2 regions of the Nitrosomonas cryotolerans ATCC 49181 genome follow, and region 2 is predicted to be linked to the other one. Evidence: predicted binding sites of a transcription regulator. Region 2 holds the regulator's gene; the other holds the start of a gene.

Region 1 (15,393 bases), 330 kb from region 2:
CATGATTTACTTCCTTTTTAATGTAATTACTTGGCTGCTTGATCCCGAGATTACTTATTTGCCTGATATTGATTTTGCTGCATCTGATTCACCAATGATTCTCCATGCATCACATAGCACTGACAATAATTCATTGACCTCATTGATGATTGCGGGATCATTCCGGAGATTCGCAGTTAATAAGCGATGAATCATATAGTCATACAGTGCTTGTAGTTGGAGTGCGATATCACCTTCGGCATTCATATCCAGGCTCGCCTTGAGGCCCTGATCGATGATCATGATGGCTTTTGAAAGCATTTCACCCTTGGCGGCGATCTCGTTATACTGCAGGTGCATTTTGGCCTTTGCCAGTGCTTCCTGCGCACCTTCAAATAACATCAGTATCAGTTTGTGGGGATTAGCCGATTCAACACCTGTTTCGATGCCAATGCGTTGATAGGTAGAGATGGGATTGTTCATTGCGGCATACATCTTTTACTCCTTGTGTTTTTCTAGGTATTGATGGCTAGTTTCCTATACTGGGAAGATTTGCCAACTGCTGCTGCAAAAAATTGCTCGTTTGAGTCATGTTGCTAATCATTGTGTCCAGGGCGGCGAATTGCGTCCGTATTCGTTTTTCCACGCCATTCAATCGTTGATTCAATGATTCCCGTCGTGTGGTGATATCCTTGATTGAGGAGTTGATGCCATCCATGCGACTATCGATTAAACTGTCATTTTCCAGCAGGCTGCCAACCAGCTTGTTGAGCCTGGAAGCAAAACCATGTGAAAAATCTACGGTGCCACGTGCGCCGGTTGTTCCCGCTTTTATTTCGAGTACCAGGCCGCTGCTGTTACCTGCACCTGTGAGCACCTGGCCCGATCCTGTTGCAGCTGTGTTTCCAAGTGTGCCTGCGATATCCAGGCCATGGGTCTCAGTGGGTGTGCCTAATAAATCTGATTGGCCTGTTCCGCCTGTAATCGTCACGATCGAGGCGGAGCCATAGCGATTGGACGAAATACTTAATATGCCCGCAGATTGTGTAACGGTTACATTACTGCCTGCGGCGGAAAAGGCTGAATGGCCATTAATTTTTGATTGGATTTCGGCAGCTAAAGTGGTTGCATTGTAGGTGCCGGCTGCCAGCGTTATACTGGCTTCGACATTATCAAGGGTAAGGTCTAATGTGTCATTGCTGCCGGCATTGATCGTGAGTGCTGCGGGGGTGCTGCCAACGGCGGCACCTTGTGTGGCCATTTGGCTCACATTGAGGGCATAGCGTCCGTTTTTTGTATCGGGAGTGGCACTGACAAATGAAACGAGACTGTCACTGGGTTTACCCATTGAGGCAAACAAGGTAGAGATGTCTTTGGTTGAATCCTTGAGAACGGCTTTTAGTTTATCTGAATCTAATTTCAGTGTGCCGTTATTTTGAAAGCTGACGCCAATTTCCGATAGCAGGGTTAAGCCGCCGCCAGCAGTAGATAAGGGATCATTCAATGTACTACGCAATTGTGATTGGATGGATCGAACCGTCGCATCACCGGTTAATATGGAGGCCCGTTTTGTGCTCGCATCGTACTTCGAAAGATCTGTGATTATTTTGTCCAGGTCATTAAAAGCCTTGACAAATGACGAGACGGCAGCCTGAGTGCCGGCTGTGTCGTGCGTGATATTCAGGGTGGTTGTATTGCCGGTATTGGGTTTTAAGAGGTTGAATGTAATCCCTTCTATGGCATCATTAATTGTGTTGGATGCTTTGCTAATTGAAATACCATCGACTATTAATGTGGCGTTACTGGCGGCTACCGTTTCAGTTAGATTCATGGTGCCGCCTGATGAGGCGTCATAAACCAGCTGTGATAAGCCTGCGTTATCCGTATGATTGTTATCATCATCCACAGTACTGATTTTTAATGCATTACTGAGTCCAGGATGCTTTGAGGCAATAACCAGGCGGTCTCCGGCGCCATCATTTACAATGCTGGCTGAGACGCCTGCATCAGCGAGATTGATGGCATTGCGTACACCCGTTAATGAGGATTCATTGGGTGCGATGGTAATCGATTGGGCTGGCCTGTCCGGGTTGAGTGAAAACGTGCCGCCACTATAGGTCCCGAACTGGATGGTGATGGTGCCACTCCCAAGCGTGGTATTGGTAGATGCGAAATTACCGGATTTTACCTTGTGTGCCTGTGCGAGCGATTGCACTTCAACATCATGACGGCCTGCAACCGCATTGGAAGAAGTGATCACGGTTGCAACTGAAGAATCCGCCAGATTGGCTGATATGGTCGAAAATTTAGCGGGGTCTGTTAGTGAACTCAGGCTGCTTTGAAATGAAGATAAAGCGCCTTTTAAGCTGCCAAAAGCAGAAAGCTGGGCCTGTTGTTTGGCTTCCTTTTGATTCAGTGCTGCCAGTGGCTGGCGCTCTACGGTCATTAATTGGCTAACAATACTATTGACATCGAGTCCGGAACCAATCCCTGGAGATGAAAGCATGCTCTAATTCCTATTAACGTTAACACATTTTCCTGCGATGACGCCTTGTCACTTGTCACTTGTCATTTGTCATTTGTCACTTGTCATTTGTCATTTGTCATTTGTCACTTTTCACTCAATAGCAACTCCTGCCTCTTATCCGAGGTGCGGATGATCATTATGGCTGCCGTTGTGGGGGTCGCCAGGCGCGTCTCTTTTGAATGGATGTATTCATTATCTTGATCGTTGTTTTTACCCGTGTCGTTCTCAACTGAAAATATCTGGTTGGGTTATGGGGTGTTTCCTGAATCTTATGGCTCATCTGATCAACCAGAAATTCTGATGCCGCTGCTTGTGTCGAATCGGATTGTTTGCTTGTTGCTGCCATTGGCGGAGATAACGTGTTGTCAGATAGTTGTAATACGGATGCTATCGGCAGCGATTGAGGCAGCTTTATTTATTTGACTCGTTAGCATGTCACGATTCCTTAAAGGTAGAATGGACGCGGGCCCATTCTGTTAGCCGTCCCGCGTATGCCTGTTTGTTGCCAGCCTGATTATTTAACGCAATAGTGACAGTACGTTATTGGGTAATGAATTGGCTTGTGACAGTATTGCGACCCCCGCCTGCTGGAGAATCTGGCCCCGCGTCATGTTAGCGGTTTCTGCGGCAAAATCGGCATCCTGAATACGACTACGGGCTGAGGATAAATTTTCTGTGGTCGTTTGCAGGTTGGATATGGTCGATTCAAACCGGTTCTGAACGGCACCAAAAGTGCTGCGCAAGGAGCTGGCTGATTGCAGTGCCGAATCGATGCGCTTGAGGGCATCATTCGCCGCTACGGCATCTTTGACATCGATCGAACTGAGTGTGCTGGTATCACGGGTGAGCGTAAAAGCGGCGTTGGCAAACCCCATTTCGGCCCCATCAACGGTAACGGCGATGTTTTCGTTGGATAGGAAAGTGAGCGTGCCGCCATTGACGGCTGGATCGGTAGCAAGCGCTGCATTCGCTACCGAATCGATTGTGCCATCACGAAACTCGACACCGTTAATTGTTGAGGAGCCGCCGCCACCCGCGCTGATGCCGCCGGTAGCACTATCTTGTCCAATGGTAATGTCGCGTCCATCCGCAGCTGATAATCGCAGGTTGCCCCCCGACAGGGTCGCGGTTACGCCGGTATTGGCACTTTGTCCGTTAATGGCGTCGCTGATTTGTTGGGTAGACAGGTCACCATTTGCAGCTAGGTCGTAACTGGCAAAGATATCCTCGCCATTAATATTAAGGCTGTATGTCCCGCCGCCTGTGGCTGCGGCAATGCCAAATTCAATATTATTGGTGGCGGATACATTAAGACCGGGTACATTGGCGGCATTAATGGCTTGCGCTTTAGCGTAAGCACTGCCTGCTGTCTGACCGACGGCTGTTCCTGCGACTGAAGCGCCGATATCGACGGCATCATTGGTGCCAATTTTGATGGTGCCGGTACCAGAGAGTGCAGCGGTGGTTACTTCAACTGATGAGGTACCCTCGGCGATTTGTCCAATCTGATTGGTCCGTGTTCCGGTAGAGACGGTTAGATTGATTGTTTCACCCACATTAGCGCCTATCTGGAAGGCCGCTGTGCCAAAATTGCCATCGAGTAATTTTTTTCCATTGAAATCAGTCTGAGATGAAATTCGATCGATCTCGGCCAGGCGCTGCTGTACCTCCTGATCCAATGCGGCCCGGTCGGCGCTGTTATTGGTGGAGTTGGATGACTGGACAGCGAGTTCACGAATGCGTTGCAGATTATTGGTGACTTCGTTGAGCGCGCCTTCAGCTGTCTGTGCGAGCGAGATACCGTCATTTGCATTACGTGAAGCCTGATTTAAACCCCGAATCTGTGAGCTCATCCTTTCAGAGATGGCGAGTCCTGCTGCATCATCCTTGGCGCTGTTAATTCGCAGGCCAGAGGATAAACGTTCCAAAGATGTATTCAAGGCATCTCGAGAGGTATTCAGATTACGTTGCGCCGTTAACGAAGTAATGTTGGAATTGATAACTTGTGCCATTTGATTCTCCTCAACCTTTAAATAAATAACTTACGATCAATTTACTAGTGGTTAGTTAGTGGTGTTTTTACCATTTACGCTGGTTTGCCCGGTCATCCAAAAGGGCTGTGAGCCACCGTTGAATAGTGTTATCGGATAGGCCTTTGGAAAGTTTAATGTTTAAATTGATTGATATGAGATGGTCAAGGTATCAATTGTGGAAAAATTACAACACTGGTTTAGTACGATGGCCATTAAATACTTCTTTCTGGCGGAATAATCTTGTAGTATAAATGATTGTTCAGGAATTCAATCTAGCTTCAACCTGCAAGAGAGGGTGGAAAAGTGGCGGTAAAAGTTCTGAATGTACTGTTAGTTGAGAATTCCGTGGAGGATGCGGAATATGTACAACAGGTTCTTAAGGAAGGAGGCTTGTCCTTTGATTGCTTTCGCACGACAACAATCAGTACTTTTCGTGATGCATTGCTGAATAAAAATTGGGATGTTGTTTTATCTGATTGTAGTTTGCCAAAGATTGATGCAGAGACAATTTTGTCTGAATTGGTTATTCGTAAACTAAAAATACCACTGATTGTTGTGTCTAGTCATGTCAGCGAAGCCCAGGCGGCTGCAACGCTGATGGCAAAAGGGGCTTATGATTTCTTGATGAAAAGCAATCTGGCTCGACTGGTTTCTGTTATACGTCGTAGCGTGTTGGAAGCAGAAAATTGCCAGAAATTGAGCTATATGCAGCTTGCGTTAAAAGAAAGCGAAAGTTGCTTTCGGGCGGTTACGGCGAATCTGCCCGGTGTGGTTTTTCGGCTTTTAATGGCGCAAGATCATACGATTCATTTTCTACAAATGAATGAGGCATCCGATACACTGCTGGGTTTATCTCCAGAAGCGCTTATCAAGACACCCACCTTACTTTCTGAATTGGTTCTGTCTGATGACAGGAAAATATATGACCAGCTGATGATCTCTTCAGCTAAGCACCTTACCGTCTGGAATTGGGAAGGGCGTATCCAGGCCCGAAATAGCGGTGGGATCAAATGGATTAGTTTGCGTGCCACCCCAAAAAGATTGGATGATGGTACTACCGTGTGGGATGGCATCATAATTAACATCACTCGAAATAAACTGGCTGAAATTGAAATTGCCCGTTCTCGAGAGCAACTGGCTGAACTCTCGTCCTATCTGTTGAAAGTCAAAGAACACGAACGCGCCCGTATTGCTCATGAAATTCACGATGATATCGGTGGTACGCTAACTGCCATCAGGTGTGAATTACTACCTTGTATGAATGGCGCATCACGGCAACCGGATTTTTACAGAAAAAAAGCAATTGCTATCGATTTGCTGGTAAATCGTGTCATTGACAGTACACGTAGAATTGCGCTGGATCTAAGGCCGGATATACTGGATTGTGGTATTGTTGCCGCTATTCGGTGGCAAGCAAAAGAATTCATTAATCATACGAGTATTCCTTGTCAGATCTTTTGTAGTGATGATGAAATAGATTTAGATCCCGATCTATCGGTTGCCATCTTTCGTATTTTCCAGGAGACATTAACCAATATTTCAAAACATGCAAAGGCCTCTCGTGTCGAGGTCAAGCTTGCCGGCTTAAATAAATTCGTTCTTTTAGAAGTGGCTGATAATGGAAGTGGTATTACGAATCTGGATATGGAAGGACAGGATTCATTTGGAATCAGAGGAATGCGAGAACGCTGTCAGCAATTAAAAGGTAGTTTTTATATCGCGGGTAAACCTGGAAAAGGAACCAGAATAACGATTCGCATCCCTTTATTATCTAATAATAAGCGGAATGAATTTATGCAATCGGATGATTTAAATGATATTTCAGAAGAGACTTTGGAATCTAAATATACAACACTGGATATGCTGGCCAGAAAGATATCGTAGTGTTGGGTAACGGCAGGGAACATTTATGATATTGGTGATGATCGCTGATGATCACGCTATTGTTCGACAGGGCCTGAAACAGATATTAAGCGAAATAGATGATATTGAGGTTACAGGAGAAGCTGAAACGGGGCTCGAGGCGCTTAAGATTATAGAGCAAAGCTGTTTTCATGTCGTGTTACTTGATATTTCATTGCCGGATAGAAATGGAATCGATTTGCTTAAGCAGATAAAGAGAATGAAGCCGCATCTGGCTATTTTGATGCTCAGTGGTCGTACCGAGTATGAATGTTGCAATTCGTTCATTGAAGGCAGGTGCGGCTGGGTATTTGAATAAGAAGAGTGCACCCGCCCAGTTGGTTACTGCGATACGCCAGGTAGCTGCTGGCAACAAATACGTGAGCTTGGCTGTTGCTGCGCAAGAACTCGCCAATACGATCAATTCAGATTTTGATCAGCCATTACATATGATGCTATCGGATCGTGAATTCCAGACATTGTGTCTTATTGCCAGTGGAAAAACACTATCAGATATCTCAGAAGAAATGTTCTTGAGTCCAAAAACGGTGAGTGTTTATCGTGCTCGAATTCTGGAAAAACTCAATTTAACCAATAATTTTGAGTTAATTCGTTATGCGATCAAAAATAAACTGGTGGATTAGCGTTTACTGTCGATCCGCTTGATTGCTAATATTAACAATCTAATGCTTTTCTAAGCAGCGGCTAAAGTTTTAGGTGATGTTTGTCGTTATTGTCGCTTATTAATACTCTCACCCCGGCCATTATTCAAACTCTTGGGCGTTTTATATGAGTGATGATTCAAATTCATGTGCAATTGCCCGTGAGACGTTGCGGCAATTGGCCTTACTCAAGATTTCACCCACGCCGGATAATTACCACAGGTTATACCATGAGATTGCGGGTCATTCCGCTAATCGCATGTGCTTGAATACAGCAGAGATGCTTTCCGAAATCGCAGCAGAATTACCTCACAATACGCCAGAATCGCTGCACTGCGCCAATAGATTGAGACAGGCTGTCAATGATAAGGATTGGTATCAATATAAAGCTACATTAATAAATCTGATTGAAATGACAGTTGTATCAGGGGTCATTTCGAAGCCGCCAGATTCTGTCATACCGGGGCCGGATGGTGCCCGAACTTCTGTTCATGAACAAATGAAGGTTGAGGATACTGATAATGGCTCACTGTTGCTATCACAAAGTGATCCAGTTGAGAATTCTCGTCTATCCGCGCATTTGCAGAAATTTATGGTTCAGATACTAGAGCACATTGCAACGATGCAGCTCGGTGATACCGTATTAACGGATGAGGCCCGGTTTTTGGCTTTACAGGTATGGAAAGTTAACGATCAGCAGGAAACAAACGAATTTATCATGCGTTTTCAGCAATTCTGTATCCACTTTGAATCATGTGGTGAGAATGCTATCAAGCTGCAGCGTGGTTTATTGAGATTGATCAATTTGCTCATGGACAGTACCAGTGAATTGTTGGTGGATGATCAATGGGTAAAAAATCAGCTTGCCAAGCTACGAACAACGATGGCCACGCCATTGAGCCTGCAAATTGTTGAGCAGGCTGAGCATCAGTTGGAAGCAATGATGCGTAAACAAGACATCATAAAAGATCATCTATCTAAAGCTAAAACAGCCTTGAAACAGATGGTAACTTATCTAATTGATAGTATTGAGGAGCTATCTAATACAACCAATGGCTATCAGGATAAGATTGAATACTATTCAGAAAAAACGGGGCAGATTGATAATATTGAAGAACTGAATGAGTTGCTTGTAGAAATGATGCGTGATACCAAACAGATACAGGCGAATGTATTAAGCTCTCGTAATGATTTTCTGGCAGTACGCGCGGAAGTTGATATGGCGCAGAATAAGATCAGCCAGCTAGAGTCTGAACTGCGACAAATGGGCGAAAAAGTACATCAGGACCATTTGACAGGTATTTTGAATCGACGGGGTTTGGATATTGCTTTTAAGCGTGAATCATCCCGTGCCAAACGGCACCAAATACCACTATGTCTTGCTTTACTTGATATTGATAACTTTAAGCGGCTAAATGATACTTACGGCCATAAAGTCGGAGATGATGCGCTAATTTATTTAGTCGAGGCAGTGAAGGATACGACCCGCCCAGATGACGTTATTGCGCGCTTTGGTGGAGAAGAGTTTGTAATTCTGTTACCTAATACGGATTTGGAGAAAGCGATAACGGTCTTATCAAGGATACAGCGTAATCTGACCAAGAAATTCTTTCTTCATGAAAATAAACGTTTATTAATTACCTTTAGTGCTGGTGTCGCAGAATATCAAGCGGGGGAGCTGCAACAGAATATGATGATGCGTGCAGACGCAGCAATGTATCGTGCGAAAAATAATGGTAAAAATCAGATCGTCGCGGATACAGGATAGGTCGGATTATTATTTCTCATGTAAATTCTCGAGTTGTATCATAAATAGTGCTTGATTCCTCTTCTTATTCTCTTAATCATTCTTGATTTGGTCTGTATATTTGGTTTTTATAGCAGATTGTATTGAAATGGATTATCTGGGCTTTTTGCAAAAGCTCTCACCATAAGTTTTATACTATTGATTATAAGGATTTAATTTTTCAGCTACTGGGGTTTTGCAAAGATCTCTATCTGTAAGTTTACGCCCCGATTTTTTCGCTGGAATAGTGCTGAAATTGTTTGAGATGAGCCTGCTATGCAGGTTCTTTTGTTTGTGGTGCTGAGAGCCAATATCAAGATGATGAGCTTTATTTACATTCAGGCCCTGTTTCTAGTGATTTAGAGGTATAACGCGCGGCGTTTAAGTCAATCTAATCGCGGCTTATGGAATGTGCCGCGTTATATATTGGCTTTAATGGAGAATAAAATGGAAGGTGTTTTTTTCGGTAAGCAGCCGATTCTGGATCGCGATCAAAATCTGGTGGCTTATGAATTGCTTTTTCGATTGGATCAGGCAGCGACGACGGCTCATATTACCAATGGATTATCGGCTACAGCCAATGTAATCATTAATGCATATGGCCAATTGGGGATTCAGAATGTATTAGATCAACAACGCGGGTTTATTAACGTTGATGCTGAGCTGTTAATGAGTGATGCAATCTATTTTTTGCCTAATAATCATGTTGTACTTGAAATGCTGGAAACGATTGATATCACGGAGGAGATTATCCAGCGCTGTATCGAGCTCAAGCAGATGGGCTATCAATTAGCGCTGGATGATGTGGTTGAGGTCAATGATAAGATTGCATTACTTTTACCCATTGTTAATGTGGTCAAGATTGATGTACTTGCTCTGGAGGAAGCTGCTCTCGTTAGCATTGTGAATGTGCTGAAGCGATGGCCAGTCCTGCTTCTAGCCGAAAAAATAGAAAATCGTGAACAAGCGAATCGCTGCATGGAGCTCGGTTTTCAAATGTTTCAAGGCTATTATTTTGCAAAGCCCGAAATTGTCTCGGGCAGACGGGCTGATCCTGCTAAATTTTTATTGCTAAAATTATTAACACTCGTTATGGGTGACAGTGATATTGATACCATTGAGGAGGAATTCAAGCGCCACCCTGGATTGAGTTATAATTTAATACGTATGGTCAATTCGGCCGCTTGTGGCTTGCCTCAGAAGGTTAATTCTATCAAGCAGGCAATTATGATATTGGGGCGCAAGCAATTGCAAAGATGGATACAGTTGCTGCTTTATGCTGCTGATTCATCTAATGGGGGGGTGTCAAATGCTTTGCTGCAGACAGCCGCTACGCGCGGTAAATTAATGGAACTGATTGCCAAAATAGATCGCCCCTACGATAAAAACCATCAAGAGCGCGCTTTTATGATTGGAATCCTGTCTTTGTTGGATGTTTTGCTCGGCATTGAGATACAGCAGATTGTCAATAAGCTGGAAATCTCAGAAGATATGAGCCAGGCACTGCTTTATCGGGATGGACGTTTAGGCCAGGTGTTAGGATTGATTGAAGCAAATGAAAAAGGAGATATTGCTGCAATCCAGGTTATTCTTGAGAAGCTTGATTTTTTGAGTCTCAGTGAGTTGAGTCATATGGAGCTTGAAGCACTCGGCTGGACCAATCGTATTGGTGATGTTGCCAATTAAATTAAATAACCCATTGCTGTTTAGAATCCACATTCACCTAGCTCAGCTTTGTCTGTAGTAATCATCCAGCTTTGCTGAGCAGCTGAGGAAAGCACTTACAATCAATGCCAGCCTAAAAGGATTGTTATACAGTCTGGCATATTCATTTCATCATCTATTCTATTTGTGGCGGCAGTTGTGTGCTCGCCTCGGGTATGACTAATCTCGGATTGTACAGTTAAGGGAGATTACTTCAGTTACAAGCAATGATTGTTCTTGATCTGGTAGCATCCATAAATTTTACAGATCGATGTGGCCTGTTCGTCTGCTCAGTTGTTAGGTTAATCGGTATATTTAAAATGGACTGCAAATGAGTATAGATCTGGAGCAATTTTACGCGTTGTTTTTTGAAGAATCATCAGAGCTATTAGTCAGGATGGAAACTTGTCTACTTGAACTCGATGTGCATGCACTCGAGTTGGAGGACTTGAATACCGTATTCCATACGGTGCATTCGATTAAGGGCGGTGCCAGTACTTTCGGTTTTACTGACATCATAGACATGACTCATTCGCTTGAAACATTGCTTGATAAATTGCGTAAGGGGGAACTTGAGCTTCACAATGAAGTGATTGATATTTTTCTCAAGGCAAATGATGTTATCAAGAGTCAGCTTGCTGAATATCGTGGCAATGGTCAGGTTGACCCAACGATTGTGGCTGAGGTGTATAAGGCATTAAAGCAATTTTCTGAAGTGACGCCCACGTTCGATAAAAGAGTTTCTCCACCTCAATCTGATCCGATTATTCATTCCCAAACGATACCATCGGATGCAATCCAAATCGAGGCGACGAATAGTGCGGCCAAACCGCTTATAAAGACGCTTGATGCATCAATAGAAACCCCTGCGCCTGCGATAGCGAATGATAACGATGAAACCAGAGTCAAAGAGTGCTTGCAATCGCCATCACGACAGGAAATAGCCGATAAGGAACTCGCTGTGCAAGCGGGTGAAAGTGAAACACAGAAAAGCTCTGAATTGATTGCCCCTTCCAGCGAAATATCATGGATGCGCGTCCGTGTTGAGAAAGTGGATGAAATAGTCAATTTGATTGGTGAGCTCGTTATTACTCAAACCATGCTGGTACAGACAACTTCGCAACTGGATCCTGTCATTCATGAAAATCTGCTCAGCAAAGTGGATCAACTTGCACGTAATACCCAGGATTTGCAAGTGGCTGCAATGTCGATTCGCATGTTACCCATTAGTTTCGTGTTCAGCCGTTTTTCACGTGTCGTGCATGATCTGGCTATGAAACTCAATAAGCAGGTTGAGTTGGAAACAATGGGTGCAGACACGAGGCTGGATAAAAGCTTAATTGAGAAAATTATAGATCCCCTGACTCATTTGGTGCGCAACAGTCTGGATCACGGAATTGAATTACCCGAAAAACGTATGGCAGCAAATAAGCCGGCTAAAGGTACCATTACGCTGCGTGCTTTTTATCAAGGAAACAGGATCATCATTGAGGTGAGCGATGATGGCGGCGGTTTGGATCGGGAAAGAATACTTAAGAAAGCCAAAGAGCATGGGTTATCAGCGGATGATGGTATGTCTGATCAGGAAGTCTGGATGCTGATATTTGAATCTGGTTTCTCAACGGTAGAAGCGATTACGGATATTTCTGGTCGTGGCATGGGGATGGATATTGTCAAATGTACTATTCAAGCAATGGGTGGGTACATAGAAATCCATTCGATTCCTGGAATCGGCACCACGATTTCAATTCGTCTGCCACTCACATTGGTTATTCTGGATGGTTTGTCGGTCGCAGTCGGTGATCAGGTACTTATTGTGCCTCTCATGTATATTTTGGAATCATTGCAACCGAAAGCGGGTGATATTAAAGCAGTCAATGGGCAAGGATATGTGGTGCAAATTCGCGGTGATTATTTGCCAGTTATTGTTTTGCAAGAAGTTCTCGATATACGATCAGAGGCCATTGACATTGATAATGGTATCCTTGTTGTTCTTGAGGCGGAGGGATATAAAGCAGCCTTATTAGTCGATACATTGCTAGGGCAGCATCAAGCCGTGATTAAAAATCTAGAGAGCAATTATCGTCGGGTTCGTGGTATCTCAGGTGCGACCATCATGGGTGATGGCAAAGTGGCATTAATTCTGAACATAATCGAAATTGTGATGATGTCACAGCATGAATTAATAAGACAATCTCATCGTTTTCATAAATCCCCTGCATTAATTTCTCAGTCTAAGGAGGTAGCCCGTAATATGTCACAGAAACAGGCGACGAGTGCAGTCGAATCAGATGGTAAGCATGTGGATCTGCCCTCTGGTGAGTTTCTTATATTTCACTTAGGAAAGGAAGTATATGGGATCGATATTTTAAAAGTGAAGGAGATACGAACATACGATGGGGTTACTCAGATTGCCAATACGCCTGATTTTATAAAAGGCGTCATTAATTTACGTGGAATTATTGTGCCGATTATCGACATGCGAATCAAGCTTAAACTGGGAAGTGTTGAATATGATGCGCTTACGATCGTTATTATTCTGAATGTATTAGGGCGGGTAATGGGTATAGTGGTGGATGGCGTTCCAGATGTAATTAATCTTGACGTGGCGCAAATTCAGCCAGTGCCCGTATTGGGTTCGGTTATTGATACTGAATATATCATGGGACTAGGTACAGCGGATAATCAAATGGTGATTCTCATTGACATTGAAGAACTTATGGGAAGTGCGGAAATGGATTTGATTGATCAGGCGGTCAAATAATTTTATTGAGTTATTGGGAGTAAGGGGAGCTTGATGTTTAATAACATCACGATAAAGTCGCAACTGATGTTTGTTACGGGACTATTATCCGTATTGTTGGTAAGTATTGGCGGGCTAGGTTTGTATGGTACTAACCAGGCAAATGATCGTCTGCGTACAGTCTATTTGGATCGTGCCATGCCGCTAATAGATTTGGCGGGCCTTCTCGATGGCGTTCAGCGTTCACGCTTGAATGTCCTGCTGGCGGCTAATTTAAGAAATGTTGCGGGTGCAAAACAAAGGATTGAGCTTATTGCCAAGCTGGATGTTGAGATTAAGAACAGATGGCAAATATATATGACAACGGTCTTGACGCCTGAGGAAAAAATACTGGCCAATAATTTTATCCGGCAATGGGCAGCGTATCGTACGTCCCGCAACCGTACAATGAATTTTGTGGTTAACGGCGATTTTAATGCAGCCATAAATAATCTGGCAACAGACGCAATGAAGAAATTCGGCATTTTGCATACGACTTTATCTGCGTTAATAAAGTTGCAAGGTGACATTGCTGCACAGGAACATGCTCAGGCACAGAGTGATTATGAAAAGATTTTTATGATTTCGACTATTGCATCATCATTGGGTGTCCTGTTGATAGTCTTGATTGGGTTTTTGTTGATACGCGCGATTGTAACGCCATTGAATAAAGCGATTGCTATCGCTAATTCAGTTGCATCGGGTGATCTGACAAGTCATATTGATGTCAACTCAACAAAGGGTGCGGGAAAATTGTTGCAAGCATTAAAGAAGATGGATGATAATTTGATCGACCTGGTCGATAAAGTACGGCTTAATACTGATTCGATTACAACGGCCGCATGCGAGATTGTTTCGGGAAATACTGATTTGAGTCAGCGCACTGAAGAACAGGCATCAAGCCTGGAAGAAACCAGTGCTTCAATGGCAGAATTAACGGTTACAGTTAAACAGAATGCGAATAATGCCCAACAGGCAAATCAGCTGGCGGCGGGCGCTTCTGAGGTTGCGCTAAAAGGAGGCATCTTAGTCGATCGGATTATACAAACCATGGGTTCAATTAACCAGGGTTCAAAGAGGATAGTCGATATTATCAGCGTGATTGATGGCATTGCATTTCAAACGAATATTCTGGCATTGAATGCGGCGGTGGAAGCCGCGCGTGCGGGCGACCAAGGTCGCGGTTTTGCGGTCGTTGCTGCTGAAGTTCGCACATTAGCGCAGCGTTCTGCGACTGCGGCAAAGGAAATTAAAGCATTGATCCATGATTCTGTGGATAAGGTTGAGAAGGGTACGCGACTGGTAGATGAAGCAGGTATCACTATGGACGAAATTGTCACTGCGGTTAAACGGGTGACGGACATCATGGCGGAGATAGCTATCGCTTCACGAGAACAGAGTTCGGGTATTGAACATGTGAATCAGGCAGTGGCACAGATGGATGAAATTACCCAGCAGAATGCGGCACTGGCAGAGGAGGTAGCAACTGCAGCAGAATCAATGCAAGAACAAGCTCAGGATTTATTGCAGGCCGTTATGGTATTCAAACTGGTCGGTGGTATGGCACCCGTACCCATCAAGAGAAGCAATCGTATTGCCGGTGCTGAAAGCCCGCCATTTCATAGTGTGGGGAGCAAGACTATAACGAAATCAGGGCCTATTCCAACCCAGTTACGCAAAGAAAGCGGTGATGATGGATGGGAAAAGTTTTAATAGATCCTGTTCGGATTAAAAAGACAGATGATTAACCCTTTTTCTATCAGATATATTCTATCCGGAATTTTTCCTTTTTAGTGAGAATGATAAATCAGCCATGACTCCTCAATGCTCAGTATTAATGGGTTTATTTTTATTCTATCCATACCACTTTTCAGAAGTGGGTAGTAATATTCAGGATGTCTAATAAGCGATTATCTGAAGATCAGATTAAATATGAATTTAGTCTGACGCCATCTGATTTTAACCGAATCAGAAAGTTGATTCGTGAGCATGCCGGTATTTCGCTGCCATTGAGTAAA
Region 2 (15,393 bases):
GCATTTAATCTACGTACTGCTTCGAGTGATGAAATGATCGAGAATGGTGGTATTTATGCACTTATTGGACCAACGGGTGTTGGAAAAACGACGACTACCGCAAAACTTGCTGCCCGCTGCGTAATAAGACATGGAGCGGATCAAGTGGCGCTTTTAACTACCGATAGTTATCGGATAGGTGGCCATGAACAACTACGTATTTATGGTAAATTATTGGGCGTGCCGGTGCGTACTATTAAAGATAGTGATGATCTACAGCTTACGCTGTCCGAATTAAAAAATAAGCATTTGGTTCTGATCGATACAGTCGGCATGAGTCAACGTGACCAAATGGTTGCTGAGCAGCTGGCCATGCTATGCAATGCTAACCTGAACATAAAACATCTATTGTTACTTAACGCAACGTGCAGTGGCAATACACTCGATGAGGTAATCTCGGCATATCAAGGTAATGGCATTCATGGATGCATCATAACCAAAGTGGATGAGGCAGCTAGTCTTGGTGTGGCCCTTGATGTGGTCATCCGCCGGAAATTAATACTCCATTATATGGCTAATGGTCAGAAGGTGCCTGAAGATCTTCATTCCGCTAACCTGCGATATTTACTTCATCGTATTTTTAAATTAACACCAGAGAACTCTCCTTTCGCTTTACAAGATGCCGAATTTGCTTTGATTATGACGGGTATTAATAGCACAAGTCAGGATCCCAATAAGACTTATGCTGAGGCCAATCATGATTAGAAATAGATTGGATCAAGCAGCTGGGCTAAGAGGGTTGGCGGGATTTCAACCAAGCGATTCGGTCCGCGTAATAACGGTTACAGGGGGCAGGTCTGGTGTGGGCAAAACGAGCGCCGTGATAAATTTGGCCACAGCATTGGCGAAAATGGGTAAGCGGGTATTAATTATTGATGAAAACCCATGCCATAACAATGTTAATGATAATCTGGGGCTTAAGGCTCGCTATGAGTTATTGCATGTCATTAATCGTGATAAAACCTTGGAGCAGGTAATTTTACAGGGGGCTGATAACATCTTTATATTGTCAGCAGTGCATGGAATTCATGCGATAGCAAAGCTTAATTCAGCAGAGCAAGAATGGCTTATTAAGCATTTTGGGGAATTAGCAAAACCGGTCGATGTTGTGTTGGTTGACACGGCGATCGGCAGTGGAAGTCATGTACTTCCATTCAGTTTGGCTTCCCAGAAGGTGCTGATTGTACTTTCAAAATCAGTAACATCTATTACTGATGCTTATGCTTTGATTAAAATTATGAGTAAGAGATATGCAAAGCAACATTTTTTCGTGCTCGTAAATAAAGTGGAATCAGAACATGATGCTCAGGTTATTTTTGATCATGTATCAAAAGTGACACAGCAGTATCTTTCCGTCACGCTTGATTTTATCGGTTATGTCCAAAATGATGAGAAACTGCAACGTTCCACACAACTCTGTAGAGCAGTGATAGATGCATTCCCGGCTTCTCAATCAGCTATTTGTTTTAGGCAGATAGCAGAGAATATAATGCATTCATGCTGCCCTGATGACTATGGGGGCGGCATGGAAAACTTTATGCAACGGCTGATTCGTACCAGTCATCTGACTGTAACAAACTTTACGGTTTAAAAATATATGTATACCGAGACTGGAACCATCGATAAGGAACAGTTTGTTACTGAATTTACACCGTTAGTCAAGCGTATTGCCTACCACATGATGACGAAGCTACCGGCAAGTGTGCAAGTGGATGATCTCATTCAGGTGGGTATGATCGGCTTGCTTGATGCAATAAATCGCTATGAGGGTTCATATGGGCGGCAGTTTGAGAGTTACGCCGCGCAGCGTATACGTGGTTCGATTTTGGATGAATTACGCGAAGCGGACTGGCTACCTCGTAGCATAAGAAAGAAGATGCGGCAAATAGAGACTGCGGTGAATGTATTGGAACAACGTATGGGGTGTGCACCCAGCGAACAGGATCTGGCGAGCGAGTTGAATATATCGCTTGACGAATATCATGTGACGTTACAAAACGCACGTGGTGCTCAATTAATTTTTTATGAGGATTTCCAGGGTGATGATGAAGAGCCATTTTTAGATCGTTTATTTGTAGATAAAAATAATGACCCACTAAATACTTTGCTTGATGAGAGTTTGCGATTAGTGCTGGTTAACGCAATTGATAATTTGCCTCCTCGAGAAAAAATGGTTATGGGCATGCACTATGAGCATGAAATGAATTTGCGGGAAATCGGCGAGGTATTAGGTGTGAGCGAATCGCGTGTATGCCAGTTGCATACGCAGGCTGTGGCGCGTTTACGTAGTCGATTGAGAAACACTTGAGAATTGAATTGTAATCACAGCTGATCGTATAAAATTAGGATAGGTTTTGTGATGAATGGAATATCAAGAATAGATTTCAATAGTATTGCAGGTATTTTACTGGCATTAGCTGCTATTGTTGGTGGTCAGATACTTGAAGGTGGGTATATTGGTTCCTTACTGCAATTAGCCGCTTTTATAATTGTAGTTGGTGGTACTGCGGGAGCAGTTTTATTGCAAAGTCCAATTAAGGTTTTTATAAACGGTATTAAAATGAGTGTATGGGTATTTTTCCCCCCGTTGCGATCACCTCAAACATTGATCATGCAGGTTATCGGTTGGGCCCATATTTCACGTAAGGAGGGTTTGCTAGCGCTTGAATCTCATGTGCAGACCGTATCTGATCCCCTTACAAAAAAGGGTTTGCAATTATTAGCTGATGGAAGTAAGCCAGAAAAATTACGTGAAGCATTAGAAATAGAAAGCTTCGCTCTAGAATCATTACAACGTCAGTCAGCCAAAATATGGGAGGCAGCAGGGGGCTATTCACCAACTATTGGTATTTTAGGAGCAGTTCTGGGCTTAATTCATGTGATGGAAAATTTATCAGATCCCGATCGATTAGGGAGTGGAATAGCCGTAGCATTTGTTGCTACTGTGTATGGGGTAGGACTGGCTAATCTGGTCTTCTTGCCAGTTGCAAATAAATTGAAGAGTATTATCACCGATCATATGATTATGCGTGAGATGTTGATGGATGGATTGGTTGCTATCGCTAATGGTGAAAATCCACGATTAATCGAAAGCAGACTAAGAGGCTATTTTATTTAACTGGTTATGTTAAATATTCGAATTTTCTCCACTATTTGAAGAGTCACTGATGAGAAAAAGATGCTTTCAGCAGGACGAGTATCCTGAAGACCATCAGCGCTGGCTTGTCTCCTATGCGGATTTTATTACATTGTTATTTGCATTTTTTGTTGTAATGTATGCAATTTCCTCTGTAAACGATAGCAAGTATTACGTTTTGAGTCATTCATTAAGTCATGCTTTTAAAAGTAGTGAATCGAATTTGGTTATGTCATCCGTGCGCGATGTGCCGCCCATTATTCTGCAACAGCCTATACAGATTGAGTCTCAATTAGTCATAGACAAAAGAGTGAAAAATCAGTTGAGACAACAGGAAACCAAAAGTATGGCTGAAGATATCATGCGGGCATTGGCGCCGTTGGTGGAAGATGGCACAGTGAGAGTAACGCAGAGTATTCGTGGTATTACGATAGAAATTAACGCCAATGTTCTTTTTTCACCAGGGAAAGCCCAACTTACTGAAAACTCTAATTTAACATTACGCGCAGTAGCGCAAGTTGTGAAGACGCATGACCACGCCATTCACGTTGAGGGTCATACGGACAATGTATCAATCAATACGGCCAATTTCCCATCTAACTGGGAGTTATCCACTGCACGTGCAAGCAGTGTCATCAGGTTATTGATGGAAAATGGTGTTGCCGCACATCGGTTGACAGCGCTTGGCTATGGTGAATATAGACCAATAGAAACAAATGATACAGATGAAGGAAGAACAAGGAATCGACGGGTCACTGTAATGATTTTATCTGAAGAGCCTGAGAAAATAACCGAAATTCCTCTTAGTTTAACACCGGAACCGGAACTAACTGAATAGCTGCTCTAGTTCCATTCCTGGGTCATCAGCGCGCATAAAGGCTTCACCAACCAGAAAAGCATTGACCTGGTGGCGACGCATTAATGAAACGTCTGCGGGTGTTCGTATTCCACTTTCAGTGATTACAATACGTTCTGATGGAATATGCTCAAGTAATTGCAGTGTTGTATCTAGACTGGTATCAAAAGTCCGTAGATTCCGGTTATTGATGCCTATCAAAGGCGTAGTCAGCTGTAGCGCGAGTTCCAGTTCCGTGGCGTTATGTACTTCTACTAAAACAGACATGCCGAGTGAATGAGCGAGTGCTTCTAGTCTCAGCATTAATGTCAGCGGATCAGGTCCTGTTGTTTTCTCTTGAGAATTTTGTTCTATTACAAATGCGGCAACAATCAGTAAAATACAATCAGCTCCTATTGCACGTGCTTCAACTATCTGATATTCATCGATAATAAAATCTTTACGCAATACCGGTAGTGTACAGGCTGAGCGTGCTTGCTGCAGATATTCATTACTACCCATAAAAAACTGCTTATCTGTTAATACGGATAGACAAGCAGCCCCATGTTGTGCATAGGTATCCGCGATCTCAATGGGGTTAAAAACGAGATTACTATCGCTTTTCCTTTGGTCTGCTGACAAGGCAGATGGGCTTTTACTGGAACAGGATGATGCAGATGAAGAAGCCGTTTGACCGCGCAATATGCCTTTACTAGGACTGGCTTGTTTGATCTCAGCAATAACAGCAGACAGTCCAGCTGCTATTTTATTACGAAGTGCTACTGTGAAATCTCGTACCGGCTCAGCTGATTCTGCTTCAGAAAGTATGACTGAAAATGGTTTAGCCGTTTTTGCGATAATAACTTCCTGTGCTTTAACAGACAATATTTTCCTTAAGATATCTGACATATTTAATTTGTAATCGCTTTTTCCTGGTTAGAAATTTTTACAAGTTCTTGTAGTTTTCTCATGGCTGAGCCATTTTCGATGACCAATCGAGCCTTCTTTACTCCCTGTTCCAAAGAGTCGGTTACACCTGCGACGTAAATGGCTGCAGCGGCATTTAATATTACAATATCACGTGCCGGTCCTGCCTGATCTTCAAGTACCGACAATAGCATCGCCTTGGCATGAGCGCTGTCAGAAACTTGTATTGTCTTAATGGGCGCAGATTGTAAACCAAAATCTTCGGGTCTGATGATATACTCGATCACATTCCCTTGATTTAATTCGCCAATCCTGGTTTCACCTGTTATAGTGATTTCATCAAGTCCGTCTTGGCCATTGACTACCATTACATGGCGACTGCCCAGTCGCTGTAATACGCGCGTCAGTATCCCGACCAGATCTGTATTGAATACCCCCAATACCTGATTCTTCGCACCTGCCGGGTTGGTGAGTGGCCCCAAGATATTAAATAGTGTCTTGATGCCCAGTTCTCGGCGCACGGGTGCCACATACTGCATGGCACTGTGATAGTTCGGTGCAAACATGAATCCAACACCGATTTCATTGATATTTTGTGCAACTTGTTCTGGCGTTTGTTTCAGATTGACGCCGACGGCTTCTAATATGTCAGCGCTACCAGATTTGCTGGAAACAGAACGCCCTCCATGTTTTGCAACCTGGGCTCCTGCCGCTGCAGCAACGAAAGCAGAAGCGGTTGAAATATTAAATGTATGTGAAGCATCACCGCCCGTACCACACGTGTCGATGAGATGACCTGTATCCTGAATGGTGACAGGCGTTACAAATTCACGCATGACCTGTGCTGCTGCGGTAATTTCGTCAATAGTTTCCTTTTTTACACGTAATCCAGTGAGAATCGCCGCTACCAGAACGGGAGATAACTCTCCCAGCATGATTTGGCGCATAAGTGAAAGCATGTCATCGTGGAGAATTTCCTGACGTTCAATAATACGATTCAGTGCTTCTTGTGGTTTCATGGATCAATCCTTTTTCAGACGGATTTCTTATTGAGCAAGAAAGTTTCCCAGCATCTTATATCCATGCTGACTCAGAATAGACTCAGGATGAAATTGAACACCCTCGACTACCAAAGATTTATGACGAATGCCCATAATTTCATCATCTTCAGTCCATGAAGTAATTTCAAAACAATCAGGTAAGGTTGAACGTTCAATAACAAGAGAATGATAACGTGTCGCAATAAAAGGATTTGGCAGGTCGCGAAATACACCCGTATTATGGTGGAAAATCTTGGAGGTTTTTCCATGCATCAATTGTTTAGCATGGATGATCTTTCCGCCAAAAGCTTGCCCTATACTTTGATGACCTAGACAAACACCTAAAACAGGAATTTTCCCACTATAGTGTTCGACTATGGCCAATGATAACCCGGCTTCATCAGGGGTGCAGGGACCTGGAGAAATAACAATATGCTTCGGTTTCAGCTGCGAGATTTTATTCAAAGTGATCTCGTCGTTACGAAATACCATAACTTCCTCGCCTAACTCACAAAAATACTGTACGAGGTTGTATGTAAAAGAGTCGTAGTTGTCAATCATTAACAGCATGTTATATCCTAAGGCAATGTATGCAATAGTAATAATAAGGCAAACATTTTTATTTGCCTTATTATTACCATCAATTTGCCACCAAATTTATTTGTATCCAGTACTAAGGGTTGGCGCTAGAGAAGATTTCTTCCAGAGTCAGAGTATATCTTTGACGTACTTAACGCACACAAAGCAGCCAACACATCAAGCATTAGACTTATCCTTGCTATTTTACCAATGCCATGTGTGAATGTATACGCATAACTCAATGCGGTTAAATTCTCATTCAAGTTACTCACTTAACCGCAGCCAACAATGCTCATGGGGGGTTCTTCGGTAACTAAGGCTCTCTGTTCATCATTTCTTTCAGCCAGTAGCGCTTGAATAACCATACTCGACGTCAAAGTTATCCAGTGAGATTGTTTTCCGTGGTCTTTTTCCATGAAACTTTTAGCATAAATTAATACGGGCTTTGGGTGCCAGGGTTTTCATTTGCCGTTTTTGATGCAACCTAAACGTGCCCATTCATCATTTGGAAATTTTCCGGAATCCTCATTCTTGCGCTTACCCCAAGTGATCTAGGTTACTCCATCTTACCGCAGCGTCACTGGCAGCTTAACATTAGGCTGAGGGAAGTAAACTGTATGATCCTAGCATTCGATTTCACGGCACATGAAGGAATTATAGCTGATATGCAGTTATTGATTCATTTGACTGTATATCAGGATTGCAATATGAATAGCAGCATAACTCACTAACACTAGTTGATCTCAATTGAGAGGGTAGAGAGGTATGATCATTTCTGGTGTATGACAGCAGAGGAAGAAGCGGTGTAACCTGTTGGTAAAGATCTGGGCAGATCAACCAATAAAAAGGAAAACACCGCATGACAGATAGTAATATTTTTAAGCTGAACAAACCAGAGAAAAATGATCTATTGCAGGAAGTACTTCGAGAAGGCGGCCTAAAATGCTGGCTGCAGCTATTGAAGCGGAAGTATCTACTTTTATCCCAGATTTTCCATTAGGAATTTCCCAATAACGAAAAACTAATGGAATGAATAGCCTACATCAAAACAATCAGGAAGAAAAACTTGCAAATTAAAGCAACCATAATTTAGAGAATTCCAAATGTATTCAATAGGTTCTCCTAATGGAAAATTTGGGCTTATCGAGCAGTACGGCACTTTAAGAACTGACGAAGGTAAGATGGCATTAGTCAGAAATGGATACTTACCTGCATGTTCGATATAAACAGGACTTGGAGACATTGCAGTCAAAGTCCCTAAAGCTCGGGATCGCTCCAAGTTGGGCATCAAGTTCAACAGCAGTCTCATACCACCCTATTTGAAGCGTACCCAGAACATTGAGGCGTTTTTGCCCTGGTTATATCTGAGAGGAATTTCAACGGGAGATTTTTCTGAAACGCTGAAACATCTATTAGAACCAGAAGCAACGGGATTATCAGCAGTCACGATCAGCCGCTTGAAACAGCACTGGGAGCAGGATTATCAAAGTTGCACAAAAAGGTGTCAGGTCCAGAATCAAGAATTTTTGCTCTTGCGAAGAATAACCCCAATTGTCGTTGGGTGCAATTGATCGTACTCTCTGATTTCTCGTTGGCTGTATGCACCTGTTTTGTAGGCTGCAATGATTGCCGTTGTGCGGCCTTTGTATTGCGCGGCAATCTCAGACAAAGGTATTGCGATCGGCCGCTTTTACTGCTTGGGTATATCTAAATTGTATTTTTCCTCCTCGATCCTTTTCTGCATCTCCGCGACAAAATCCTTATCCCTTAAGAGTCTGTTTCAAAACGCTTGCCCCAGGGTTGAGTGAGGGCTAATCCTTTGATTCACGAGTAGAGTTGTTGAATCTTTACAAGAAAGACCAAATGGTATGGACATCCTTCACTCGCAAGGATTATGCGCGAGGCCACAAGGGGTAGCAAGCAACATGAGGGATACGGAATGGGAGAAGATAAAACCACACTTTCCACCTCCTGCAAAAACCGGGTGCCCGGCACCACCTGTCTTCGCTCGTTCATGAACGCTATTTTCTACCTTTTGCAATCAGGCTGCCAATGGGGCATGCTTCCCGGTAATTTTCCGCCGTGGCAGACGGTTTACCGGTATTTCCGGGGCTGGGTAAGGGAGGGGACATGGAATTAAACTCATGTCACGCAGGCTGGCTCGCTATGCCAAGTTTTAAAACAGACTCTAAGATGTACCTCTATATTGTTGATATCATGATCAACCTGGTATGGTTTGATATTGTATTGTTAATTCAGTACAATACCGAACCTCTTGAGAACCTTGCCTCACTGCATTGATATCAATGAACAGGAGGTTTTACCCATAAGGAAATTATGCGACATTACGAAATTGTTTTTATTGTACATCCTGATCAAAGTGAGCAGGTACCCGCCATGATAGAACGCTATCGCGGCATTGTTACTACGAGAAATGGCAAGATTCATCGCCTGGAAGACTGGGGGCGACGCCAGCTTGCTTATCTTATCCAAAAAGTTCATAAAGCACATTATGTGCTGATGAATATTGAATGTGATCAAGAGACGCTGGATGATCTTGACCATGCTTTTAAATTTAGTGATGCTATTTTACGGCATCTAACCATTAGAATGGATGGTGCAATAACTGAACCTTCACCAATGATGCAGCAGGAAGAGAAAGCAAGCTCAACTCCTGCACAGGCTTCAGAAGCGGTTACAGAAACTACAGAGAAAACAACAGCGATAGAAAAGCCTGAAAAAACAGATGCTGAAGTTTAGCCAGAATTGCTATTGGGCTGTAACTAAACCATCATTTGCGGAAAACTATTAAACCTGATGCATTAACACTCCAGCAAGGAGGGGCATAACAGAACCTGAAATGAGCCTCCTTTTACATTGAAAGAAACGGATATATTCACCGAGTGAGATATATTACATTCTATGTTAGAGCGAGTAGTAAATGATGGATCAGGCCAAGTCTGGCTTTTTCGCAAGAAAGCGTCGAGTAAATCAGCATTTGATGCTGTATGTGAAGAATGTGTAGTTTAACTTTAATCGAGAGATAGGAAGAAAAATGGCTCGTTTTATAAAACGTAAAGATAGTAAGGATAAAGAAAGAGAAAAAAAGGCCAATCGTCCTTTATTTAAACGGAAAAAGTTTTGCCGTTTTACTGCGGAAGGCATTAAGGCAGTAGACTATAAGGATATTGAGGTTTTAAAAGATTTTATCAGTGAAAATGGAAAAATTATTCCTGCCCGTATTACCGGTACTAAAACATATTATCAGAGACAATTGGGTACCGCTGTTGAGCGTGCGCGTTTCCTTGCCTTATTGCCTTACACAGACCAGCATTAAGGGATTAGAATATGCAAATTATACTCATGGAAAAAGTCCTCAAATTGGGGCAGCTTGGTGATATCGTTAATGTGAAAAGCGGTTATGCCAGAAATTTTTTGATACCGCAAGGTAAAGCAAAGCGTGCAACAGAAGCAGTTATTGCGGAATTTAAACTGAAACGTGTTGAGCTCGAGAAAAATCAAGCAGTTGCTTTAACAGCCGCTCAAGCACTTGCTGAAAAGCTGGATGGATTGTTAGTGCAGATCACTCAAAAAACAGGAGGAGATGGGAAATTATTTGGCTCCGTTACCAATGGTAATATTGCTGAAGCCCTTGAAGCACAGGGATTTTCTATTGATAAGTCTATGATTCGTATGCCACAAGGGCAATTGAAACAGGTAGGTGACTATTCGTTGACGATTGCCTTATACAGTGATGTATCAGCACATATTACTGTCTCTGTGCTAGGAGAAGCAACGCTTTGAGCCTGATCAGCTGACTAGTAAAAAGGAAGGGCTGGTGACAGTCCTTTTTTTTTTATCTCTTCATAAGCAAGTGATAGAATTTACCCTCTGTTTCTTGTAACGTTAGCTGGATAATATGGTTCAATCCCCAATTAGCATCAATCAAAGTCAGCCTGTAGAAGCTTATAAAATTCCGCCTCATTCAATTGAAACTGAGCAATCAGTTCTGGGTGGATTGATGCTGGATAATCATGCTTGGGATAAAGTAGCTGATATTATTAGCGATGATGATTTTTATCGACAGGATCATCGGCTTATCTATCATCATATTTGCAAACTGATTGAGCACAATAAGCCGGCTGATGTTGTGACCGTCGCTGAATCACTCGAAATTTCAGCTGAATTACAAAATGCGGGTGGATTGGCCTATATTGGTGCAATCGTACAAAATACACCGTCTGCGGCTAATATTAGACACTATGCAGAAATTGTACGAGAACGCTCTATTATGCGGAGTCTTGCACAAGTCGGAGCACAGATAGCTGACTCAGCGTATAACCCTGCTGGACGGTCGGCTGTTAATTTATTGGATGAAGCGGAAAGCAAAGTTTTTGAGATTGCGGAAGAGGGTGCAAGAGGAAAACAAGGATTTGTTGATATTCAACCACTTTTAAAACAAGTGGTTGAGCGCATAGAGTTGCTTTATAGTCAGGATAATCCGAGCGATGTAACAGGCATTGCTTCGGGTTTTCATGATCTTGATCAGAAGACATCTGGTTTTCAGCCGGGAGATTTAGTTATCGTTGCAGGCCGGCCCTCTATGGGTAAGACGGCCTTTTCGCTTAATATCGCTGAACATGTTGCGCTTGAGCTTAGTAAGCCGGTTGCCGTATTCAGTATGGAAATGGGGGGGGCGCAGTTAGCGATGCGTATGCTGGGTTCAGTCGGTAGGCTGGATCAACATAAAGTACGTACTGGTCGTCTGCAGGATGAAGACTGGCCAAAGCTGACTCATGCATTGGGTAGACTGAATGATGCGCCTATATATATTGATGAAAGCGCGGCATTAAATGCCCTCGAACTCAGAGCGAGAGCAAGAAGGCTATATCGCCAGTATGGCGAATTGGGTTTGATTGTAGTTGATTACTTACAATTAATGTCCTCTAGTAATCAGGGAGAAAATCGGGCTACCGAGATTTCAGAAATTTCTCGATCATTGAAAGCACTGGCGAAAGAACTTAAAGTGCCGGTTATTGCTTTATCACAGCTCAACCGCAGTCTTGAGCAACGTCCGAATAAACGTCCTGTTATGTCTGATTTGCGTGAGTCTGGCGCGATTGAACAGGATGCTGACGTTATTCTTTTTATTTATCGAGATGAGGTTTATAACCCGGAAACACAGGATAAGGGCATTGCTGAGATTATCATCGGAAAGCAGCGTAATGGCCCCATAGGGAAGGTTGATCTAACCTTTTTGGGTGAATTTACCCGGTTTGAAAATTGTGCAAAAACAGGATATTACTAAATGATATGAATCATCCATGTTATTTTGATGTTCTGAAACTGAATGTATTGTGGATAATTCGTTTGAGCACTGCCAGTCGTCCATGAAAAAAATGTTCGGCACCAGGAATAACAACAATGGGTAATGATTGCGGTTCGGCCCATTTTAATATTGTTTGTAGCGGGACTATGTCATCTTGGTCGCCATGAATGATTAACGTCTGCCCGGTCTGTTCAGTAGGAGGTGATACATTTAAATGCGCGATTGATGGTGCAACCAGAACGAGATGCTGTGGGTTAAGCCGTTGTGCTGCTAGCAATTGAATCGCGCCACCAAAAGAAAATCCCGCCAGGATCAATGGCTGATGAATTAACTGATTATTAAATTGCTTATGAATAGCTTGGGTTACTGAAATAACATCGTCAACTTCACCAACACCCTGATCGTAATTTCCTTCACTACCGCCTACGCCACGGAAATTAAATTTAGCAGTAACATAGCCAAGTTCAATCAGGGTATTAAATAGCGTATGCACTACCTTATTATCCATGGTTCCACCATATAATGGATGGGGGTGTGCAATGATCGCGATACCACGCTGACTACCTTCTGGCTTGCCTAAAATGGTATCCAGCTTGCCTGCCGGGCCTTCAATATGGAATCTTTGGGTAATAAATGACTTCACTATCTTTTATTTGATTAAATTATTCTAAATTCTAAGTCGTTCTACTATTTTTCCATTTTGTAGATGTTCATCGATGATTTCGTCGATATCATCTTTATCGACATAGGTGTACCAGATTTCTTCTGGATAAATGACAATTACCGGACCCTCGCTACAACGGTCAAGGCAACCTGCATTATTAATACGTACTTGACCTTTTCCATTTAACTTTAGTGATTTGATGCGTTCTTTGGCATAGTCACGTACTTCCTGTGCATTATAACTATGGCAGCATGCCGCGCCTGCTTCGCGTTGATTAACACAAAAGAACACGTGGTATTGATAGTAATTCATCGACATACCTCTAAAATATTTTATCTAAGTAATACCAAGCCGACATGATATGTATAAACAAGAGCATATGTTAGCGTAATTTTATCTCAGTCCATAGCCTACTGAGTAGTCGTCGCTGTTTATGGTCCAGATCTTCTAACATTTCCAGTTGAGTAAGTGATGCCTGATCTGGGAATAGAGCTTTGTTATGAGTGAGCTTGGGTTGAATATACTGCATTGCTTCCATATTAGGATTGCCGGATCCAATCAGATTAGTGAGTTCAGCTGAGTTCTTTCCCTCTAACATGAAATTGATGAATTGAAGTGCCAGATTTGTATGTAGACCACTTTGATGTAATACCATGCTATCGAGTGATAAGACAGCTCCTTCTTTGGGTATCGAAAAGCTAATTTGGAAGTCACGTTTGGTATTTCTCGCATCATTTTCTGCTTGAAACATATCATTAGAGTAACCATGGGCTACCCATAAGTTACCTACAGCCAATTCCCTAATGTAACTGGTATTATTAAACGCGGCCCAATAAGGTTTGGCACGTACTATTAGATTCTTGGCCTGGTTCCAGTGCTGTGCATTTGTATCATTAGCCGAGTAACCCAAATACTTCAGTGCGGCAGCCATTAATTCACGTTGGCTATCTAATACAGTCACACGACCTTTAATTTTCTTCAGATACTCGGGTTCAAAAATGATTGCCCATGTATCAGTGGGTAAACCGAGTTCTTGCATTTTTGTATGGTTGAAACCAAGTAGAGTGAGCGTATAGGCGTACGGAACCGAATATTGATTAGCCGGGTCAAATGCAGTATTGAGATAAAGTGGGTCGATATTCTTGAAATTAGGCAGTAATGTTTTATCCAGTGGTTTTAGCACGTTCTGACGAATCAGGGTATCCATAGCATTACCAGTGGGTACAATTAAATCATAGCCGGTTGCACCCGCAGCCATTTTTGCCAACATTTCTTCATTATCAGAATAATAATCCTGTGAAATATGGCATTGACAATATTCCTCAAATCGTTTAATGGTTTCAGGTGCAATGTAATTATTCCAGTTAAATAAATATAATGTATTCTTGGATTCAGATGCGGAAGAGCTAAACGCTTGCTGATTATTGCAACCGGTAACAGACAGGATCAAAGATATCAGTAGTATCATGCGGATATAGAGGTTAAACCAATACGACTGCATTATTTTGATTCTCCGCGCAATATATTAGAATCAAATCGGTTAGCCATGATAATCATAGCTAATGTAAGTAACATTAATAAGGTAGAAATCGCGTTGACTTCTGGTGTGACAGCAACCTTGATCATCGTGTAAATCTGGATTGGCAAAATGGGCTCTCCCACCCCTTTTGTAAAGAAAGTAATAACAAAATCATCAATTGACAAAGTAAACGACATCAATGCACCCGCAATTACTGCAGGCATAATGAGTGGCAAGGTAATCTGCCGAAAGGTTTGCCAGGGCGTGGCACCCAAATCACGGGCTGCTTCAAAAATACTCTCATCCATACCCTGTAATCGTGCTCGCACAATGATGGCGACAAAACCGATACAAAAAGTAGTATGAGCAATAATAATGGAAATCATTCCCAGTGTTAAATTGAGTACTTGCAAAAAGAATAATAATAATGAAACACCCAATAAGATTTCAGGCATCGCTACGGGAGTGAAGGCCAAAACAGGTAACACCCTGAACCTATAACGATGTATTGCCAAACCGGCCATCGTACCCAATGTTGTCGCAAGGAAACTGGCACTCACGGCGATAATTAATGAATTACGAGCGGCTAATAACATTTCTTCATTATTGAATAATGCTTTATACCAGGATAATGTGAATCCTACCCATTCAGCATTTAGCTTGGAATCATTGAATGAATAGATCACTACAATAATGAGTGGAATATAGAGAAAGCTGTAGACTAAAATAGCAGCAATCCATAAAGTGATATTTTGACGTTGCATATATTTTATTAATATTGTGGATAGAGCGGCTATATCATACCGGGCAAGAGATAAATGTAATTTCCTCTGTAATGATCCTATTCTTGCCTATAATAGAAGAAATAAAGCTTGATGATTAGTTCTCACCAAATTGCCTGCGCCGGCCGACAGCAGGACGTGCAAACCAAGTCGCTATGGCTGCGATGGCCAAGACTGAGAGTGTGAGCATGATTGATAGTGCTGAGCCAAAAGGCCAGTCTCGGGTGCCGAGAAACTGATCTTTGATAAGGTTACCAACGAGAATATCACCTGTCCCGCCTAGAATATCGGGAACTGCGAACATTCCTAGAACAGGGATAAAAACTAATGCCGAGCCTGAAAATATTCCGGGTAGTGATTGTGGCCAGGTAACGCGCCAGAAACGTTGCCAACTATTTGCACCCAGGTCTTGCGCTGCATCGAGTAAAACGGGGTCATGCTTTTCCAGATTGGTATAAAGTGGTAACACCATAAATGGCAAATGCACGTAAACCATGCCGATCAGCACCGCAAATGGGGAAAATAATAGAGTTACGGGGGCCA

Evidence for each region. The regulator FliA, encoded in region 2, starts transcription of late flagellar genes. The targets are predictions, from matches to a motif close to CTAAAGTTNNCNNAAANNNTGCCGATANNA.
Region 1: BUQ89_RS07335 (flagellin N-terminal helical domain-containing protein) is a predicted target of FliA. The motif match lies at 4,645-4,674, and genes of this name have one in related genera.

What each region holds. Positions count from the first base shown of each region.
Region 1 is NZ_FSRO01000001.1:1,631,623-1,647,015, forward strand. Features, by position in the region: gene BUQ89_RS07315 (flagellar protein FliT) at 1-3, opposite strand, end outside; gene fliS (flagellar export chaperone FliS) at 55-474, opposite strand; gene fliD (flagellar filament capping protein FliD) at 509-2,485, opposite strand; gene BUQ89_RS07335 (flagellin N-terminal helical domain-containing protein) at 3,025-4,518, opposite strand; gene BUQ89_RS07340 (hybrid sensor histidine kinase/response regulator) at 4,843-6,423, shown strand; partial or broken gene BUQ89_RS07345 (response regulator) at 6,449-7,085, shown strand; gene BUQ89_RS07350 (GGDEF domain-containing protein) at 7,231-8,871, shown strand; gene BUQ89_RS07355 (EAL and HDOD domain-containing protein) at 9,337-10,575, shown strand; gene BUQ89_RS07360 (chemotaxis protein CheW) at 10,925-13,357, shown strand; gene BUQ89_RS07365 (methyl-accepting chemotaxis protein) at 13,391-15,088, shown strand; gene BUQ89_RS07370 (CheR family methyltransferase) at 15,271-15,393, shown strand, end outside.
Region 2 is NZ_FSRO01000001.1:1,960,753-1,976,145, forward strand. Features, by position in the region: gene flhF (flagellar biosynthesis GTPase FlhF) at 1-744, shown strand, start outside; gene BUQ89_RS08740 (AAA family ATPase) at 737-1,630, shown strand; gene BUQ89_RS08745 (RNA polymerase sigma factor FliA) at 1,637-2,347, shown strand; gene BUQ89_RS08750 (flagellar motor protein) at 2,399-3,157, shown strand; gene motD (flagellar motor protein MotD) at 3,207-4,013, shown strand; gene BUQ89_RS08760 (indole-3-glycerol phosphate synthase TrpC) at 4,002-4,919, opposite strand; gene trpD (anthranilate phosphoribosyltransferase) at 4,922-5,956, opposite strand; gene BUQ89_RS08770 (anthranilate synthase component II) at 5,984-6,547, opposite strand; gene BUQ89_RS13725 (hypothetical protein) at 6,829-6,972, opposite strand; partial or broken gene BUQ89_RS08775 (transposase) at 7,795-8,127, shown strand; gene BUQ89_RS14635 (transposase) at 8,571-8,696, shown strand; gene BUQ89_RS13730 (hypothetical protein) at 8,687-8,857, shown strand; gene rpsF (30S ribosomal protein S6) at 8,894-9,316, shown strand; gene rpsR (30S ribosomal protein S18) at 9,612-9,893, shown strand; gene rplI (50S ribosomal protein L9) at 9,905-10,360, shown strand; gene dnaB (replicative DNA helicase) at 10,476-11,864, shown strand; gene BUQ89_RS08805 (alpha/beta hydrolase) at 11,884-12,528, opposite strand; gene BUQ89_RS08810 ((2Fe-2S) ferredoxin domain-containing protein) at 12,553-12,861, opposite strand; gene BUQ89_RS08815 (ABC transporter substrate-binding protein) at 12,932-14,050, opposite strand; gene BUQ89_RS08820 (ABC transporter permease) at 14,050-14,832, opposite strand; gene BUQ89_RS08825 (ABC transporter permease) at 14,948-15,393, opposite strand, start outside.